3 regions of the Synechococcus sp. MU1611 genome follow, and region 2 is predicted to be linked to each of the others. Evidence: predicted binding sites of a transcription regulator. Region 2 holds the regulator's gene; each other region holds the start of a gene.
What was found. Region 2 encodes NtcA, which controls nitrogen genes in cyanobacteria. Its sites were predicted from a motif close to GTANCNNNNGNTAC; they were not measured.
Positions count from the first base shown of each region.

Region 1: the regulator NtcA is predicted to act here: its motif matches at 2,616-2,629, upstream of FZZ92_RS05865 (molybdenum cofactor guanylyltransferase).
Region 3: the regulator NtcA is predicted to act here: its motif matches at 3,458-3,471, upstream of FZZ92_RS11930 (DUF4278 domain-containing protein).

Region 1 covers NZ_VTLC01000002.1:269,324-275,736, forward strand. Annotated here, with positions in the region: gene FZZ92_RS05850 (transglutaminase family protein) at 1-385, shown strand, start outside; gene FZZ92_RS05855 (redox protein) at 373-864, opposite strand; gene FZZ92_RS05860 (GTP 3',8-cyclase MoaA) at 944-1,987, opposite strand; gene FZZ92_RS05865 (molybdenum cofactor guanylyltransferase) at 1,984-2,568, opposite strand; gene FZZ92_RS05870 (NarK family nitrate/nitrite MFS transporter) at 2,843-4,384, shown strand; gene FZZ92_RS05875 (nitrate reductase) at 4,466-6,413, shown strand, end outside.
Region 2 covers NZ_VTLC01000004.1:32,604-39,016, reverse strand. Annotated here, with positions in the region: gene pth (aminoacyl-tRNA hydrolase) at 1-443, shown strand, start outside; gene FZZ92_RS09010 (DUF3146 family protein) at 443-700, shown strand; gene FZZ92_RS09005 (resolvase) at 684-1,124, opposite strand; gene FZZ92_RS09000 (DUF3084 domain-containing protein) at 1,121-2,272, opposite strand; gene ntcA (global nitrogen regulator NtcA) at 2,300-3,016, opposite strand; gene rph (ribonuclease PH) at 3,075-3,818, opposite strand; gene FZZ92_RS08985 (cob(I)yrinic acid a,c-diamide adenosyltransferase) at 3,963-4,562, shown strand; gene dcd (dCTP deaminase) at 4,562-5,155, shown strand; gene thyX (FAD-dependent thymidylate synthase) at 5,167-5,889, opposite strand; gene FZZ92_RS08970 (thioredoxin domain-containing protein) at 5,934-6,413, opposite strand, start outside.
Region 3 covers NZ_VTLC01000007.1:4,209-10,621, forward strand. Annotated here, with positions in the region: gene FZZ92_RS11900 (FAD-dependent oxidoreductase) at 1-1,326, opposite strand, end outside; gene FZZ92_RS11905 (hypothetical protein) at 1,570-1,779, opposite strand; gene FZZ92_RS11910 (hypothetical protein) at 1,772-1,924, opposite strand; gene FZZ92_RS11915 (hypothetical protein) at 2,369-2,620, opposite strand; gene FZZ92_RS11920 (ParA family protein) at 2,572-2,841, opposite strand; gene FZZ92_RS11925 (hypothetical protein) at 2,792-2,983, opposite strand; gene FZZ92_RS11930 (DUF4278 domain-containing protein) at 3,558-3,662, shown strand; gene FZZ92_RS11935 (hypothetical protein) at 3,931-4,890, shown strand; gene FZZ92_RS11940 (J domain-containing protein) at 4,892-5,677, opposite strand; gene FZZ92_RS11945 (SDR family oxidoreductase) at 5,693-6,358, opposite strand.

The DNA of each region.
Region 1 (6,413 bases), on a different contig from region 2:
CCGAACCCTGCGCGAGCGAATCGGCTCTTGCCGAGATCTGGCCATGCTGATGGTGGCCTGCTGCCGCGTGGTGGGTCTTCCGGCCCGATTCGTGAGCGGATATCAACTGCAGCAACCTCCCCCGAACGAGTACGACCTCCATGCCTGGGCGGAGGTCTACCTACCTGGAGCGGGCTGGAGAGGCTTTGACCCCAGTGCCGGCAAGGAGGTCACCGAGCGCTATGTGGTGCTAGCCACCTCCTCCAAACCGGAACTCACCGCGGCCGTGAGCGGCAGCTTCAGCGGCCCCCCAGGAACAGCGAGTGAGCTGAATTGGCAGATTCAGATCAACGACGAAGCCTCCGGAACGGAGAACTCACAACACAACCTCGTTCAGGCCGCCTGAAGCAGAGGTTCCACCCCATGCAACTGGGGCTTCCGAGCAGAGCTATGGGTTGCAGCCATCAAGGCCGGGATCTCGGCGCTGTTGTAGACGCGAAATTCCCGCACAAGAGAGACGCCCTCCTCACGGACCGCCTGGTTCAAAACGACAGAGCCATCGGGATCGGAAATCGAGCGGTGGAAGGTGCCGGGGGGAATGCGAAGGATGTCACCACCACTCTCCAGCCGAACGATGTGAAACGGCTGCTCCCAGGCCAGATTCACCAAAAAGAAGGTTCTCCCGCCACTCGCCGCCAGCAAATTGTCTTCCTGATGGGGATGCAAATAAAACTGCCAGGCTCCGCTCTCAGGGTCGTTGGGTGGCGACACCGCCGGACCGCTGTGAATCACCAAGTCACGCGCGTTCGAGGTGTCCACAGTCACGTCGAAAAAACGAACCGATGGGGTGTCGCGAAAGCGCTCGTAGGCCAGCAGTTCGAACATCTCGATGGATCCTTGAAGATCCTTTAGCTGACCTGTTGTACCGGGAGCCTCACTCAAAAACGGTGACGATCACAACGGTTCAGCCCCCCAGATACGCCATCTCCGCATGCGTTGACGCACCGGCCTCTGGATCACGCTCCTCGCTGTAGCGGTCTTGGCGCCGCTGCCAGAGATCGCGTATGGCCTGCTCGAGGCAAGGCTCCGACGAGAGCACAGGCTTGAGATCCATGCCATGAGCGGAGAACAAACAGGTGAACGCCTGCCCATCGGCGGTGACACGCAACCGGTTGCAATCTCCACAGAACGGCTCACTGATGGAGGCGATCACACCGATGGATCCGGCGCCATCGCAATAGTTCCAACGCTGTGCCGTGCCACCCCTGGGGCGCCCCAGGGGTTCGAGCGGCCAACGGGCGTGAATGCGCTCCACCATCTGCGCCGCCGGCAGCACCTGGTCCAGCCTCCACTGGTTGCGGTTGCCCACATCCATGAACTCAATCAAGCGCAGCTCCACCCCCTGCTGCCGCGCCAAACCGGCCAAGGGAAGAAGTTGATCGTCATTCATCCCCCGTTGGATCACGGCGTTGAGCTTGAGTTCACCGGCCGAGGGGTCAAAACCAGCGGCACGAGCCGACGAAATGCCGTCCTGCACCTTGCGCACCAACCGTTCACCGGCGACAGCGCCACCCTGGAGACCAGCCATGCGCGCTGCTGCCTGCCCTTCTGCTGCATCCAAGCTGATGGTGATGCGATTCAACCCTGCTGCGCGCAGCGACCGAGCCATCGGTTCCGAAAGCAAAACCCCATTGCTGGTCAGCGCCACCACTTCAAGACCTGCTATGGGATCTGATCGACGCCTCCGGGCCTGCGCCACCGCCTCAAGCAAGGGCAACAACCGACGGCTCAACAACGGCTCTCCACCCGTGAGCCGTAGCGTTTGGGTTCCAAGGCGCGAGGCGACACGAATAACGCGCATCTGCTGCTCAAGCGTGAGCAAGCCAGGGGGATCATCCACATCCGGACGGCAGTACGGACAGGCGAGATTGCAGCGGGCCGTCAGCGACAGCCGCAGTACTCCGAGGGGCCGGTTGAAACGATCTGCGAGCGGCAGCGAGGTGCTCATCCTTCCAACGCTGACAGATCTGCTGAGCAATTGGCATTCAGCAGAGCCTCTGCAGGCAACTGCACCGACTGATGAGGAACACGCATCAACCAGTCCATCCAGCGCAACTCTCCACGTTGCAATTGCTGATCGAGACAGGAGCGAAAGGGGGAGCCTGAAGGAATCACCGCCAACAACGGCTGCAGCCGCATACCGTCATGGGCCACCGCTGCTTGCTCAGGAGCACGGTTCCAGGCCGCGATGAGCTGAAGAAATACAGCCGTCCGCAAGCGCGGCATGTCCACCGGAAGCACCAGCAACGCCTCCCCGGGCGGAAGCGGCAGCACCCTGGCAAGCGCCTGCAGGGGGCCATTCCAAGGAGGGGGCTCCAACAGCACGGAACATCCAGGTCGGAGCCCCAGCACCTCTGCATGCTCGCGATGGCGACTCAACACCTGCACCGGATACCCCAAGGGCAGCAGCTGGTCGACCAACGCCGTTAGCCAAACACCACCGGATGGATGGGGCAACAGCGCTTTGTCACGCCCCATGCGACGGCTGCTACCGCCACTGAGCAAACAAACCCGCAAGCCTTGGTTCACATCTCTGATCAACAATCTGCACCAGCGAAGTCCAACAACCCAACAAAGTTGCAACCGCTACCAAATCATCCAGGCACAAGAACACCTGATCCAATCAATCAGCTCCATTGATGTTTGCAGGGGAACACAAAAACAGAAATTGGTAACCAATCTGACCAAAGAGTGGCCCGACGAATTGATTAACTGCGCGAGTTAAACGGATCTTCTTTTCGACCGTTTTGCCATCCCCGGGCACCCTTCGTTTTGACGCCCGAGGTTTCACTTCTTCTTCTCAATGCTTGGCGACCTCTGGTCGTTCCAGGGCAGGTATCGAACCCTTCACCTGACCTGGATCGCCTTCTTCCTGACCTTCGTGGTCTGGTTCAACTTGGCCCCTCTGGCCACCACCGTGAAAGCGGACCTCGGATTGACCGTTGGTCAGATCCGCACCGTGGCCATCTGCAATGTGGCCCTCACCATCCCGGCTCGCGTGCTGATTGGCATGCTTCTGGACAAATTCGGACCCCGGGTCACCTATTCGTCGATCCTGGTCTTCTCAGCCTTTCCTTGCCTGCTGTTTGCGTCCGCTCAGGACTTCAACCAACTGGTGGTGGCACGTCTGCTGCTCTCCATCGTGGGCGCCGGCTTCGTGATCGGCATCCGAATGGTGGCCGAGTGGTTCCCTCCTAAGGAAATCGGCCTCGCGGAAGGGATCTACGGCGGCTGGGGCAACTTCGGCTCCGCCTTCTCCGCCCTCACGATGGTGGCCCTCGCCGGCTTCCTCTCCTTCTCCGGTGGTTTCGAACTGCCGACCGGTGCTGTTCTGAACTGGCGCGGTGCGATCGCCCTCACCGGCATCGTTTCGGCTGCCTACGGCTTCTTCTACTTCTTCAACGTCACGGACACACCCCCCGGCAAGACCTACCAGCGGCCTGAGAAGACCGCAGGCCTGGAAGTCACCTCCATGCGCGACTTCTGGGGCCTGCTCGGCATGAACGTGCCCTTCGCAGCCATCCTCTGTGTTCTCTGCTGGCGCCTGTCGAAAGTTGGCTTCCTCACCGCAAGCACCTATCCGCTGGCCCTCGGTGCCGTCGCCGTCTGGTTTGCCTTCCAAACGTGGGGAATCATCCGCACCAACCGCGATCTGATTCTTGGCAACAAGGTTTATCCCAAAGAAGACCGCTATGAGTTCCGCCAGGTGGCGATCCTCGAGCTCACCTACATCGTGAACTTCGGCTCCGAACTGGCCGTGGTTTCGATGCTGCCCACCTTCTTTGAAACCACCTTCGATCTGCCGAAGGCCACGGCCGGAATCCTGGCCTCCTGTTTCGCTTTCGTGAACCTGGTGGCCCGCCCTGCCGGTGGTCTGATCTCCGACCGCGTCGGCAGCCGCAAGAACACCATGGGCTTCCTCACCGCCGGTCTCGGCGTGGGCTACCTGGTGATGAGCATGATCAAGCCGGGCACCTTCACCGGCACCACCGGCATCGCCGTTGCCGTGGTGATCACCATGCTCGCCTCCTTCTTCGTGCAGTCCGGTGAAGGCGCCACCTTCGCGCTGGTGCCCCTGGTCAAGCGTCGCGTCACCGGTCAGGTGGCCGGTCTGGTCGGTGCCTACGGCAACGTTGGTGCTGTGACCTACCTGACCATCTTCAGCCTCCTGCCGATGTGGATGGGCGGCGGCGGCGAACCCACCCCCGAGGTGATTGCTGCCTCCAACAGCGCCTTCTTCCAGATCCTGGGCGTCGCAGGTTTGGTCGTGGCCTTCTTCTGCTTCTTCTTCCTCAAGGAGCCCAAGGGCTCCTTCGCAGAGCTGCACGAAGGCGAAACGGCCTGATCCATCACCCTCCGCAGCACCCTGTCGCTGCACAACGACCCGGAGCTGCCGCTCCGGGTTTTGTTCTTTTTTGGTTCCTGCATGGTCAACTCCCCCCGCAGCGTGCGCAGCCAGTGCCCCTACTGCGGAGTGGGCTGTGGCCTGGAGCTGCTCCCTCCTGCTGTGAAGGGTCAAGCCGTAAAGCGGGATGGTGAAGGCAATCCAATGTGGACCGCCCGCGGCGACCGCGAGCATCCCTCCAGTCTTGGTCAGGTCTGCATCAAGGGCGCCACAGTTGGCGAAACCCTGGCCCAAGGACGACTGCGCCAACCCCTATTCCGCGAAACGCTCGAGGACGACTTCGCACCGATCAGCTGGGACGAGGCCCTCGACAAAATCACCGGACAGATTCAGGCAAGCGTGACCCAGCGCGGCAATGCCGATGGCATCGCCATGTACGGCTCCGGCCAGTTCCACACCGAGGACTACTACCTGGCCCAGAAACTGCTGAAAGGCGCACTGGGCACCAACAATTTTGATGCCAACTCGCGGCTGTGCATGAGCTCAGCAGTGGCGGGCTACACCCGCAGCCTGGGCTCCGATGGCCCCCCCTGCAGCTACGAGGATCTCGACCACTGCTCAGTGGCGTTTCTGATCGGCACCAACACCGCCGAGTGCCACCCGGTGCTGTTCCAGCGTCTTCTGAAGCGGAAACGAAAAAACCCTGGCAGCGTCACCATCGTGGTGGTGGATCCACGCCGCACCGACACGGCCAAAGCCGCCGATATTCACTTGCCGATTGCACCAGGCAGCGACCTGGCCCTGCTTCACGGCATTGCCCACCTGGTGCTCCGCGAGAACGGCCAGGACCCAGCTTTCATCGACGACCACACCGAGAATTACGACGCCTTTTTTGACGTCGCCGCCCGCTGGACACCGAGACGGGTTGCCCTGTTCTGCAACATCCCCGAAAAACGCCTGCGGGAAGTGGCCGCTCTGTTCCACCGGCGCGAAAAGGTGCTCAGCCTCTGGTCAATGGGGGTGAACCAACGCCGGGAAGGAACAGCAGTGGTGCAGGGGTTGATCAATCTGCATCTGCTCACCGGCCAGATCGGCAAGGAAGGAGCGGGCCCGTTTTCCCTCACCGGCCAACCAAATGCCATGGGCGGGCGTGAGGCTGGAGGCTTGGCGCATCTGCTGCCGGGCTACCGCTTGGTGGCCAACGCGGAGCACCGTGCCGCAGTGGAACAGGCCTGGCGGCTGCCAGAAGGAAGGATCAACGCCAAGCCTGGATTAGCGGCCTGGCAGCAGATCGAAGCAATGGAACAGGGCGCGCTGGATCTGTGGTGGGTGGCCGCCACCAACCCCCTGGTCAGCCTCCCGGATCTCGACCGGGTGAAGTCAGCCATGAACAAGTGCCCGCTGGTGGTGGTGAGCGAGGCCTATGCCGACTCTGAAACGTCCCATTACGCCCACCTGCTTTTACCCGCAGCCCAGTGGAGTGAGAAGGCCGGTGCCATGACCAATTCCGAACGACGGGTGACCTATTGCCCGGCCTATCGACGCCGCTTCGGCGAAAGCCGGCCCGACTGGGAGGTCTTCGCTGACGTGGGACGCCGCTTGGGCTACACCGAACAATTCAGCTTCGATTCAGCGGCTGAGGTTTACGCCGAATTCACCGAACTGACCCGAGGGCGCCTCTGTGACGTCAGTGGCCTGAGCCATGCGCTGCTTGAACAGGACGGGCCACAGCAGTGGCCGTACCCCCACGGCAGCAGCCCCAGCGCAGCAGCGAAACGCCTCTACGAAGACCATCAGTTCCCCACCCCGAACAAACGCGCCCGCTTCAGCACCGATCAACCGCTCGGGCTGGCGGAACCCCCCTGCGAGACCTACCCCCTGGTGCTGACGGTGGGCCGCTATCTGGGGCAGTGGCACACCATGACCCGCACAGGGAAGGTGGAACGGCTGATGAAACAGCATCCCGAGCCGCTGCTGGAGATTCACCCCGGTGACGCTCAGGATCTAAAACTGCGCAACGGCGAACTGG
Region 2 (6,413 bases):
AGCGTTTGCGCCTCCTCATGCCGCAGACGTACATGAACGACAGCGGTCGTGCAATTCGTGCTGCGCTCGATTGGTTTGGCCTCGAGCCCCATCAACTGCTGGTGCTGGTTGACGATATGGATCTCCCCCTTGGCCGTTTGAGGCTGCGTGCTCAGGGCAGTGCTGGAGGTCACAACGGACTGCGTAGCACCATTCAGCATCTCGGCACCCAGGCGTTCCCCAGGCTGCGGATCGGGATTGGTGCTCCGGCTGAGAACCCTGCCGAGCGTCGTGCCCGAACGGTGTCTCACGTGCTTGGTCCCTTCAGCAAGCTGGAGCAACCCTGTGTGGGCGCTGTTCTGGACGCTGTCCTGGAAGGGATTAATCGTCTTCAACGTCAGAGCTTTGAGCGCGCCGGGACCTGGATCAACGGGTTTCGCTACGACCTGGAGTCCGAAGACTGATGCCGGCTCTTCCGGCGACAACAGCCCATCTACGGGTGCTTCGCCAATGTTTTCAGGCGAAATGTGTGGAGGGTGAGGTCTCTGCCGGAGGCTTTGAGTGGCAGTTTTCCTGGGCGTTTGACCGCGGCGAGCTGATGGTGGAGCCGTCCTTAGGACGTGCCCTGATCGAGGATGCCTTGCGGCGGTTCCTGGTGCGTTCTGATTACAAGCTCGAACCAGGAGGTGACTACACCTTCATGGTCAGGGCCAGGTTTTGAGCAAGAACGTGGGTGCAGGCTCTGGCCATTGCAGGCGGCACCCCAGGTGCTCTTCCAGCATGACTAAGGCGGCAACAGCATCCAGGTCCACCGGTGGAATGCGCAGCCCTTTCGGTAGAACTCGGCGCCAACCCCGAGCTGGCCACAGCGTCCAGTAACGCTGTCTTGCCCGCAGGGTGGTCCCCTGCTCCGGAATCACGGTGAGGCTGCCCAGGCCTTCCAGCCGCTTGATCCACGCTTGGCTTCCTGTTCCGTCGCCAATCAGGATGCGATCTAGAGCTTGGTCTTGATTCCACTGCTCGAGCCAGGGTTCCACGGCCTCTGGGCTCAGAACATGGCCCTCGCTGACAAGACCATGCTGAAGATCGGCCAGCACAAGGCCACATTTGCAGCGGCCTGGGTCGAGTACGGCCACCCGCTTCATGGGGATGCCTCAACCTCGACCACAACAGCATCGGCGCTGTAGCTGATCCCTGCGGCAATCACCTTCAAGACCACGCTTTTGCTGGGTCCCTCCATCAATGTCTGGGCCAGTTGGGAGAGTGCTGATCCATCGAATTGCAGTCCTTCCGTCAGGGATCCTCGCCGTTGCACCTCGGCATAGGCCGATGCCAAGAGAAGGTTCAGCCGTGTTCGAATGCCCTCTGGTGTGCGTTCATCCGTTCGTAGTGTGGTGGTCGCCAGCACGTCACCGCTTTGAGCTACTGGGCGGTTCGGACGCACTTCGGGGAAGGCGTACACCGCCGTTTCACCACGCAGCACATTGGTGGCGGAGCGCAGCGAGATCACCCAGGTGTCCGGCTTGCGGATGATGTTCTGTAGGCGTTCCACGTCGCTGCGGGGAACGCGGATCAACTGTCGTTCGGGTGCTTCACCCGGCCTCACCTTGCCGTAGGCGTTGGCATTGGCCTCTTGAAGCAGCCTGTCGACAGCCTGTTTCGCTTGATCAGGAGCATCGAGACGAACCGTTGCTCTCGCCAAGGTCTGTCCGCTACTGATCACCACCGATCCACGCCTCAGGGCGACCAGGTTGAATTCGAGTTCCTTGAGTTCCTGCTCGCCAGCTCGGATTCGGCTCCGCACGCTGTTCAATTCGGCCTCCGTGCGCTGGATGTCGGCATCGCGGGAGGCGATGTCGCGGCTCAGACGCTCACGTTCTGCTTCGAGCTGGGCGCGTTCGTTCTGCAGAGGAGCCAGTTCGCGGCGCAGGGTGTCAGCCCGTTGCTGTGACTGCTTGAGTTCAGCGGCGATCCGGTTGGCTTCTGTTCGGGTCTCTTCCCGTTCCCGTTCGGCTGCATCGAGCTGCCGCCGGCTGTCCTGGAGCCGGTCTTGCAGAGCATCCAGTTCAAACAGGCCCACCCGCAGCTGGCGGCTCACCAGCAGCAGCAGGCCGAGCGATAGTGCGCTGATCAGGCTGCCGGTCAGCACCGTGATCAGAACGGCGGTCCGTCGCGGGCGCATCTTGAACAGACTCAGGCGGGCCTTGCCAACACGACTTCCCAGCCGGTCACCCAGGGTCGACAGAACGCCCCCGAGCACCAGCAGAACCAGGATCAGTGCCCAGCCACTCATGGCCGCACCTGTGGGTTGACGTGCTGCCTAGCTGAATCGTTTGGCCAGAGCGATTGGATCCAGAACGGTGATTTTTTTGCGGTCAATCTGAACCAGACCGGATTGACGCAAGTCTCCCAGCAGACGCGTGATTGTCACGCGCGTTGAGCCAATCGCTTCGGCGATGGCCTGATGGGACAGGCGCAGGTCGATGGTGATTCCCAGTTCATCCGCAACGCCGAAATCCCTGCACAGCACCAGCAGAAAGCTCACCAGTCGGGATGACATGTCCCTGTGGGTCAGCGTTTCGATCATCGTTTCGGTCTGAAGAATCCGACTGGAAAGGCCCTGCAGCAAGCGCAGGCCAACGCTGGTATCCGCCTCGATCGCTGCCTTCACGGATGTCGCAGGCGCCGTCACCATCTCGACTCTGGTGAAGGCTACGGCGTGGTAGAAGCGATCAGACCGTTGACCGGTCAGCAACGACAGCACCCCGAAGAGGCTGTTCTCGCGCAGCAAGGCCACTGTGATCTCTTCCCCTGACTCGTAGACGCGGGAGAGACGGACCGCGCCGCGGCGGATCAGATAGACCCGTTCAGCAGGATCTCCAGGGAAAAAGATGGTCTTGTTGCGGTCCACCAGTTCACTGCTGGCGCCGTCCAGGTCCCGGATGATTTCCAGGAGGGAGCGGTTGGCCGGTTCTGTGCTGGGGGTTGGAGCCACCATCTGCGGGGCGTATCGGCTGAAACCTCGGCTACTGGTCATGACAACCCCCTTGTGAGGCGAAGTTACGGAGCCAACGGTGGCCGCCGTGTAGCGGTTATTACGTAACTCTGCTGTGCTCGCTCATCGCTTGGCGTTGCGCCTGCATCAGGGATGTCAATCCAGGCTCAGCCAGATCCAGTAATTCATTGAGTTGGCTGCGGCTGAAAGGCGCTCCCTCCGCAGTTCCCTGGATCTCCAACAGGCGACCATCGCCAGCCTGCACAACATTCAGGTCCACCTCAGCTTTGCTGTCTTCGCTGTAGTCCAGATCCAGCAAGGCCTGGCCATCCACCAGGCCGACGGACACGGCCGCCACCTGGTCGACCAGTGGCGATTGCTCCAGAATCCCCTCATCCACGAGTGAAAGGCAGGCTTGCTCAAGGCCGAGCCAAGCTCCCGTGATGGATGCAGTCCGTGTTCCGGCGTCGGCCTGGATCACATCGCAGTCGATCAGCAAGGTGCGCTCGCCCAGTCGCTTCATGTCGATCACAGCGCGAAGGCTTCGGCCGATCAACCGTTGAATCTCCTGCGTGCGGCCCGACAATTTCATGAGCTCTCGTGATTGCCGCTGCGGCGTGGATCCCGGCAGTAACCGGTATTCGGCGCTGAGCCACCCCAACCCTTCCCCCTTCCGCCAGCGTGGAACCTTGTCCTCCAGGCAGACGCTGCAGAGAACAGCGGTTCGGCCGGTGTGAACCACAAGGGAGCTCAAGGCAAAACCCATGGGATTCCAGGTCACCGAGAACGGCCGTAATTGCTCAGGGCGACGGCCATCGGTGCGGCTTCCAGCGGTTTGGCTCATCGGTGGTGTGCAGTTCTTCAAGCCTCGCAGGCGGTTGGTTCTCGCCCGTCCAAACACCATGGGTGGTGTCAATGCACTTGTGGAATGTCATCTCGCCGCTACATTCAAGGTCTTGCCGGGATTGCCCGGACGGATGTTGCCGCGATGACCACAAGCCTTGCCGACCCCCAAGCGTTCCAGAACTCTCTGGATAGGGATCAGCAGGCTTTGCAGCGGGCTGGACTCAGGCCCCTGCCACCTGTTGCAGATCCTCCACCGCTATATCTGGTGGCTCCCGAAGGGCAGCTCCAGGTCCACACAGCGCCCTATCGCGGCAGTTTCGCCAGTGTTCTCAGTCAAGCGATGCGTGCCGCTGGTCTGGGCAGTCGTGTTCTGATCAGTCAGTTCCTCAAAGGGGGCGTGCAGCAGGGGCCCGCAGGTCGAGTCCAACTATGTGGAGGCCTGGTCTGGCTACGGCCCGAGGTGCCTCTCTGCCTCTCTTCTCCGAATCACCCCGGCGGTGCGGAGGCGGTTGCTGCCGTTTGGTCCATCTGCCGTCAGCATTTGATTCAGGGGGATCTCGACCAGTTGGTCCTGGATGAAATCGGCCTGGCTGTTGCCTTCGGTTACCTCAATGAATCGGACGTGATTGCAGCTCTCGAGCAGCGGCCCGCCTCGATGGATGTGATCATCACAGGACCTGCGATCCCCGCCGGCGTGGTGGAGATGGCAGATCAAGTCACGGAGTTGCGCCGAGGTTTCTGATGCTCAAGTGCGATCGCTGGATCACTGAACAGGCTGGGCAGGGAATGATCGAGCCATTCCAGAGCGGCCTCGTCCGTCATCTGGATCCGGAGCAGAAGCTGCGTCCGGTGCTGAGCTTTGGTTGCTCCTCCTACGGCTACGACCTACGCCTGTCTCCTCAGGAATTTTTGATCTTCCGGCACGTTCCCGGCACGGTGATGAATCCCAAGCGGTTCAATCCGGCCAATCTCGAGCCCACTCCTCTCCATGAAGATGAGGACGGCCGCTATTTCATTCTTCCGGCCCACTCTTATGGCCTTGGCGTAGCGCTTGAAAAGCTTCGAGTTCCTCCCAACATCACTGTGATCTGTTTGGGCAAGAGCACCTATGCGCGCCTTGGAATCATTGTGAATACCACCCCAGCGGAAGCTAGCTGGGAGGGTCACCTCACCCTTGAATTCAGCAACAGCTCCGGTGCTGACTGCCGGATCTATGCCGATGAAGGTATCTGTCAGCTGTTGTTTTTTGAGGGTGATCCCTGTGCGACCACCTACAGCGATCGGCAGGGCAAATACCAGCACCAGCCCGAACGTGTGACGCTCGCCAAGGTTTAGATCTCCCCGGTTTAAGGGGCCAGTCGTGCTCGATGCAGCCTGCTTTTTTCGTACCAGGCGGCGAACTCAGGAGCCCAATCCACCATGTGGGGCCACATCAGATCGCAGAGCTGGCGGATCTCCAGCTGAGCATCGAGTTTGGCCCGCAGATCCATGAAGTGGAGAAACGCGCGCAAACTGAAGCTCACCACAAAGTGCTGGCGGTAGTCGAACGGAAGGATGCCGCGGGCGTGCTCCTCGGAGAAGCCGGTTTTGAGAAGATCCCTGTATCGCTCGGCAGCGCTTCGGCACAGATCAAGATCTTGGTTGCGCAGCTCTTCCGTGTAGGCATATTTCTTGCCCTGCCTGTCGCTGTAGTCGCCGACGGGCCGCAAATAAAACACCTCTTCAAGCTCTAGGGCCCCATCCGCTGCTCTGCAGATGCGATCGCCCGTGTAGCGCATCGATTGCACATCGAAGCTCACGCCGACCCGATGGGTGCGGGCCTGCTGCATCACCGAATGAGGGAACCAGCCCACGTTCAGCACGATCTGTGCATGTTCCATGGGGCCGTAATGGCCGCGCTCTCCGGATAGCAAACGTTTGACGCAGATCTCCCCAGCCCGTTGTTCATCAGGCCAACTGGCACGATCTCCGGCCACAAAACCTTCGCTGTAGTCCTGATGCATGGCCGCATAGATGCATTGCTGCGGGTTCGGCGTGGCAGCGATCAGATCGACCCGGAAGCGGTCCATGGGAGCGTCAGAGTGACGAGTTGTGGTGATCATGGCGAGGTGTGTCAACCATGGCTGCGCGGTCCAGCCGTTGGTTGGCTCGACGTTGCCGCGAATGCGCTATCAGTGGAGGAGGGACTACGCAGGCGGCTGAGGCTGCCGACGCCAGGCAAGGCCGGCAATGGCTGGTTCTCAAGCAGTGCAGCACTCAAGAGTTGCAGTTCTTCCGAGCTGCGCAGGCCGAGGGATCGGCCCCTTGGCTCCCCCTCGGCGTTGAACAGGTTCAACTGAGGAATGCCATTCACGTCGTAGCGATCAACCAGATCTTGCCAACGGGGATTGTCGACGTTCACCAGAACAACATCGAGTCGCTCTCGGGAACTTTGCTCCAGTTCCAGCATTGAGGGAGCCATTTCTCTGCAGACCTGACACCAGTCCGCGTAGAACTCGATCAGTGTGGGCCGTCCGTTGTTCAAAGCAGTCTGCGGGTCGAGGGATCGTCTCGCCAGCTGCTCCATCGGGCTTTCGCTCTGAATACCGCCTCG
Region 3 (6,413 bases), on a different contig from region 2:
GAAACTGCCAGGTGAGAACAACGACACCGAACCCGGGTAACGCCGCACCTCAAACTCCAGAGCCCGCGCCAACCGAAAACCCGGCACCGCCTGCGGCAGAAGCTCTTTCATCAGGGTGTCGACGATCTCTTGATCATTCAGCGCCGCAATCGCTGTGGCGTTGTAGAAGTCGCTGGCAACGACGGACCCCTGAGGAGTACGACCACCCCAGAGATCCGTTTCATCCCCTTTCTGCAGCTGGTCGAGCATGAAGAAGGTGGCACCCGAACCCTGCAATGGCGCAAAGCGCGAGAAGACATTGGCGGGATCGTCGACTGCGACATAGCGATCCAGCCACAACCGCACCGACACCACATCAATCGCGCCCAATGTGCCGGCAGCCACCAGCTCCGGTAGGGCTCCCGCACAGAACGGCGACTGCTCCATCAGAGCATTCATGCCCTTGGAACCCACCGCCAGAACAACCGCATCGACATCGTTGATCACACTTGTTCGTCCCGTTGCGGGCGAACGGACCTCCACAGACTGGATCGCGGCTGCCTGGTGATCGAGATTGAGACAAGTTGCCAGCGTGCCGCCCTGAACTCTGAGCTGACAACGGTCCAGCAAGCGTTCCGCCAATGGAGCGATCAACCGCTCTGCGATGGTCCCAGAACGAATCCAGCGCACATCGAAGGAGTCCTGATGCGCCAAGGCGTAGTAATAGAGCAGCTCCATGGTGACGGCAGCGGATAAGTCTTCGGGTGGCTTGAACAGCCCCACCAGAAGAATCGGACGCAAAAACTCATTGATCATCCGCTCACTGATCTTCAGTTGGCGGAACAGCGTCAGCGCATCGATGGCGTCATAACGCCGGAATGTTGCCTCACTGCGATTGAGATCAAGCATCGCCACCAGAAGCCCGGCGATACTCAATCGATCGGCAACTGGAAGGCGCTTGAAGTTCTTAACCGTGGCCATGGCCTGCCCCAAGGGACTGGGGAGCTGCCACCCATCACCAAACACCGGTGCGGTGGCCTCCAAACCATCGGGAGACCAGAAGGCACTGGTCGTGAAGTCGGTAAACACATGCTCGAGCTCGAGCTCATGGGTCAGCGCATTGATGTTGGGGTAATCCCTCCAGAAACCACGGGTACCGGCTTCAAAAGGTTTGCCAGTTGCGGTGCGCGTTGGCGTACGACCTGTTGGATCCGCCATCCCATCGATCAGGGTGACCCGCATGCCTGCTTCACAGAGGGCTTTCGCAGCACCCCAGCCCGCCCAGCCAGCACCGATCACCACGACATGGGAGGACTCAGCCTGGGTGACCATGGATTGCTCAGGCATCGAACCTTCAGAGATCGAATGAACCGTCTCCGCATCATGGAGCTCTGAGGCCGGCAACGGTCGCCATCGTCACTGAGCAGAACGGCTCAATAGCGTTGTCTCGCATGTTCAAAACCATCCGATGAATCCCGACACAAGCGCACGCTGGCCTGTTCTTCTTCCCTTGGTGTTGTTCTTCGGGGGGATCGGTGCAGCGGCAGCGATGACTCAGTTGCTGGGATCGTTCTGAAATTCAGCTCGTCATCAGACCAATTTCAAGGCGTGCAGAACCTGCACTCGGATGCCTCCCAAGCGGACCCATGCCCGCAGTGCATCGGCTTTGCAGGTGTAGGGCCTCCAGTCGTCCTCATGAATACGCCGTTGAATGTGACGCACCACCCGCTCAGCAACCACACGGTCGCTTGGCACCTTCAGCACGACCTGCTGACCGTTGACCAAGAGCGACTCAATCATTTTTAGGAGGTTTGATCAGCTCGCCGGTCTGCAACGACACCACAGCGAAGCTACCCACAAACACCAACGCCACCAAAGCCAGAAAGACAGCGGTGAGATTGCTGATCTCCAGCTGCCCGAGCATGAAGGCGAAAAGACCTGGCATCAAAAGCAGCGACGACGTCTGAACTTAAACCGACTGGTCAGTGGTGAGAGTTCCTAGAACAACGCCGGCCATGGACAAGCCGATCGCAAGCATCACAACGGTTTCGATCATGCGTTTTCACCAGAGGAGCTCGCGTTGAGCACGGCAGCAGATCGGGAGGACTTCACCGCAGGTTGCGCTGAAGAGGCAGATAAATCATTGGACTGCCAGGTTGAAGCAGCTGAACAACGGGTCGGATTTTTCACCCAGGAACTACGGCCCATCACCAAACATTCAACTGGAGTAATGATTGCGGCAACCGATTGGCCTGTCTGTTCGATCGGCAACCGACGCCGTGGGTGATCGCCATACAAGCGTTCACGGATCTGAACAGTCGCCTGGCCATAGGCCGACCCGCCACCTCTGCTTTTTCAAACGCAGTCAACAGGCGGATTGCTGCCTGCATCACATCGACCCAAAACCATCCAAGAGTTGGCTCGCATCCTGAGCAAACTGTTGTTGACGACGATCCACCTTCACCAACAACGCGGTATGCATGGTGCCCATCTGCCGCAGCATTGAGGAGAGTTCAACCGTGAATTCGACGGCACCTGCTGAGAGATTGTTGAGTTCATCTTCATGGCTTCTGGCTTGACCCTCCGTGATGATCACGTAGGCATGGCGCGTGGCTTTCGCTGCAGCCTCGGCTGGAACCACCTCAAACGGGAGAATTCCTCGGGCGAAGAGGCGGTTGCGGAGCGGTTGCGATCCGCGTCAACAACACACACCGACATGCCCTGTTGAGCCCATACAGAGGCCAGATGATGACTGCTGCAGGTTTTTGCCACACCTCCCTTTTGGCCCAAAAAAGTCAACAACAGAATTCGTTCAAATGCGCGGAATGATCGCGTCGTTAGGAAAGAACTCCTCAAACACACAAATGCGGTCGGCCCAACGCGCCTCCACTTCCAAGCGCATTAAGCGGTTTCGCACCCACATCAATGTGTCCACATCAATGGGCTTATGAAGCTTGTGTTGCTGTGCCTTCACCCAATCATCTTTGCTCTGAGAGCTTTTCATGACATCTAAAACAGTGTGCTTACACGGTACGAACGGAGGCTTAAGGCGCTAGCAGCTTCACACTAAGTAAGCATCAAAGAACACTTGATTGCGTGCGAACTGTTCACCATGACAACAAGTTAATGGAAGCTTTGAGTCCAGAACAAACCGTCAGAGCTTGAACCGCCAGATCGGTAGCCGATCCATCATTCCGTCACTCCAAGCAGCGACAAGATGAAATCAATTCCTGAAACGCTGAGATGACGCAAACCACTGCCTACCCCACTCTGTTGCAGACCATCACCAAGGCGGCTCAAAAAACGCCGCAACTCAAACCTCGCCCGGTGCATACACCGCCAAACGGGCGCGGAAGCAATTGAATGAAAACCGCTGGAATGCATCCAAGCGGGGTTATTCAGGCCTGGGCTAAACAAAATTGCAGCTGTGTAACAGCGCGAACGACACGTGGGTTGATATCGCCTCTATAAAGGTTGTGTAGCAACAGCTACGCAACTACGTTCACCCCGCCTTAGGCGAGGCGCAGTTCGATTCAGGCCATGGAACGGGGACCTGAGCTTGCTTCGAGGAACCCATCATGACCCTGACCTATCGCGGCCAGAAGTACACCAAGAACAACGCAGCTGCTTCCAGCAACCAGCGTTCTGTTCTCGTTTATCGCGGTCAGAAAGTCGCTCGCTGACAACAGCACAAAACGCTCGATCAAGTCCCGCTTAGGCGGGGCTTTTTTTATGGCTGTTTCGTCGTGGGATCAGGCTGCTTGGCTTTCCAACGTTCAAACCAAACCGCCACACCCAAGGAGATACCGATAGCGATGCCTGCACCGATGCAGACGACCCCAAATTCCACTGGCATGCAATCACCCCAACTTGATCTCAATCATCGGACAAGACCGCTCAGAAGTCGCGATCCATCGCTAAGCATTGGTTTCTTCAAGGCGTGCTGGAACGATGTTCCTAATTCATAATTCGCACGAACAAGCCAATCTCCTTGCATCAGCACTGGTGCAAGTCCACAGAGTTGAAGGCCACTGGTACACGTCTTTTCAACAGGACCTTGCCCACACCCTTTTCCTGAAGCTGCTTGACGCTGAGATTGACTTCTCCGGCCATCCCGGAATTGAGGTTGAAACGTTGGCAGAGACGTTGACGCAAGCATCGGAGCGCCAAGAGCTGTTGGAACTGCTGATCGCCTTCGAAATGCTTTGCAATCCGATCCCGGAGACGTTGAGTAGGGACATTGATCATTGGGCCAACGCACTGAACATCAACAGCGAGATCCTGAACCTCGCCAGGGAATTGGCACACAACGCCATCACCCAGGCAACAACAGATTTTTACCGCTGCAACTGGATCGGAGAAGGCGATGATCAAAGCGATCCTGTCTTTCAGGATCTCTTGAAAAAATACGGTGATCATGCCTATGGCGTATGTGTCACGGCTGATCCTGATGAGTTTGCACGCTGGGACAACCTCAAAAACTGTTCCCAGGGCAGCCTTGGACGCAGTCTCTGGGAGTTTTACCAATCAAGAGGATTCAAACTTCCCGGTGAACTCGGTGCCGGTAACGCAGCACTCGCGCATCACGACTGGATCCATCTGATTGCTGGGTATGACACCACCCCCATCGGAGAATTGGAAGTCACAGCATTCATGGCTTCCTCAAGCCGCTCAGAGGGAGCAACCCTTGGATTTATTGGAGCAATCAGCATCTTGGAAACTGGGTTGCTGCATAGCTTCTACGGCGCCGACAAATTTGGGAGAGCGCTCTCAGCCGACGATGGAATTGAGCGTATCGCTCAGGCAATCAACAGAGGCAAAGCCTGCAATGTCGACCCGCTCATCGACCTTGACTATTTCAAGTATGCAGACACACCACTAACAAACATCCAAAAGGCCTGGTGGAGCTGAGTTAGTTCACCAAGCGTTGATACGCTTCATTAACACGGCGAAAAGCCTCTGCCGAACCGCCAAGGTCGGGATGGTGCTGTTTCACCAATTTTCGGTGAGCCTGCTTGATCTCGGTGAGTGACGCGTTGGCGTCCAACCCGAGGACATCTAAAGCTGCAATCCGTGGATCACGGGGATGTCCAAAGTCCACACGATCTGTTCGCCTTTGATCACTTCGCGTGCGACGTCCCTGCCGCTTAGAGCTGAATTGTTCCTGGTGCTGACGCAGCTGTTCAACCACCCGTCGTGGATCCTCATCGAGCCACTCGCTGGCCCGAACGCCGAACATCGCAAACGCCGCCAAGACTGCCGTTGTTTGTTTGCTCGCCTTGGATCCAACCGCTACCCGAAGATCAGTGCCTAAACCAGGCACCAGACGATCGAGTCGCTGTTCAAGGGTCAGATGAGAGGGAAAACTGCTGCGGTTGAGCTGATCAATCAAAGACTCCAAGCCGCGCTGACGCAGGACACTCCATCCCGGCTGCTGTGCAAGGGACTGCCCCCAAGCCTGCACCTGGTGGCTGCTGATGCGCGGCGGAGCTTGGGCCGATGGCTCGCTCCAAGAGCGGTGGGAAGTCGTTTCGGTTCGGAAGCGTTGGCGTTGCTGCCGCTGCAGTCGGTCCAACTCACGGTTGAGCCGCAAGACCTCACGTCGAAGGGCATCGTTCTCCGCCAGCAACGCCTCAACATTGCTGGTAACCCGTTGTTCAGAACGTCCGCCAGACCAGTGACGCGGATCAAAACCCAAAGCGTTTCTCCCGTCTCACCACGGCAACAGCTCACCATTGGCATGCCAGAAGCTGCCGCTGTTGGCCATGGTCAAGGCATCAATCCGTGCCAACAGACCCTCCACCGCCTGCTCCGGGTGAATACCGCTTGGATTGAACTGGATCATCCGAGTACGCACCAATCCAGGATGCAAAATTGCAACGGCGATGCCGAGTGGCTCCAGATCGATCGCCAATGATTTTCCGGCCATATTGAGGGCCACCTTCGACATCCGATAGCCATAGGAACCTCCAGATGTGTTGTCATCGATGGAGCCCATACGGCTGGTCATCAACACCAACTTGGCACCACGGGGCATCTGATTCAGCAAAGCCCGGGCGAGCAGCAGAGGAGCAAGGGCATTCACCTCAAACTGCCGAAGGATTCCCGTGGGATCCAGATCGGCCAACCGCATCGACTGCAGGATTCCGGCATTGAGGATGACGCCATCAAGCGGCAAGCCCGTCAAGCGGTGCACCAGATCATCGATGCATTGGCTGTCACTCAGTTCAAGGCCCGCTTCAACACGCACCCCTAGATGCTCCAATTCATCACTGCTTTGACGGCAGACCGCCACCACCTCCTCGCCCCGGGCCTTGAGCTGACGGCAGTATTCCAACCCGATCCCACGGTTCGCGCCGGTGACCAGGAACGTCGACATGGGGAAATTTCAGCCACCGCCATCCTGCCGGCTCTTCCATCGATCCACCGAAGAG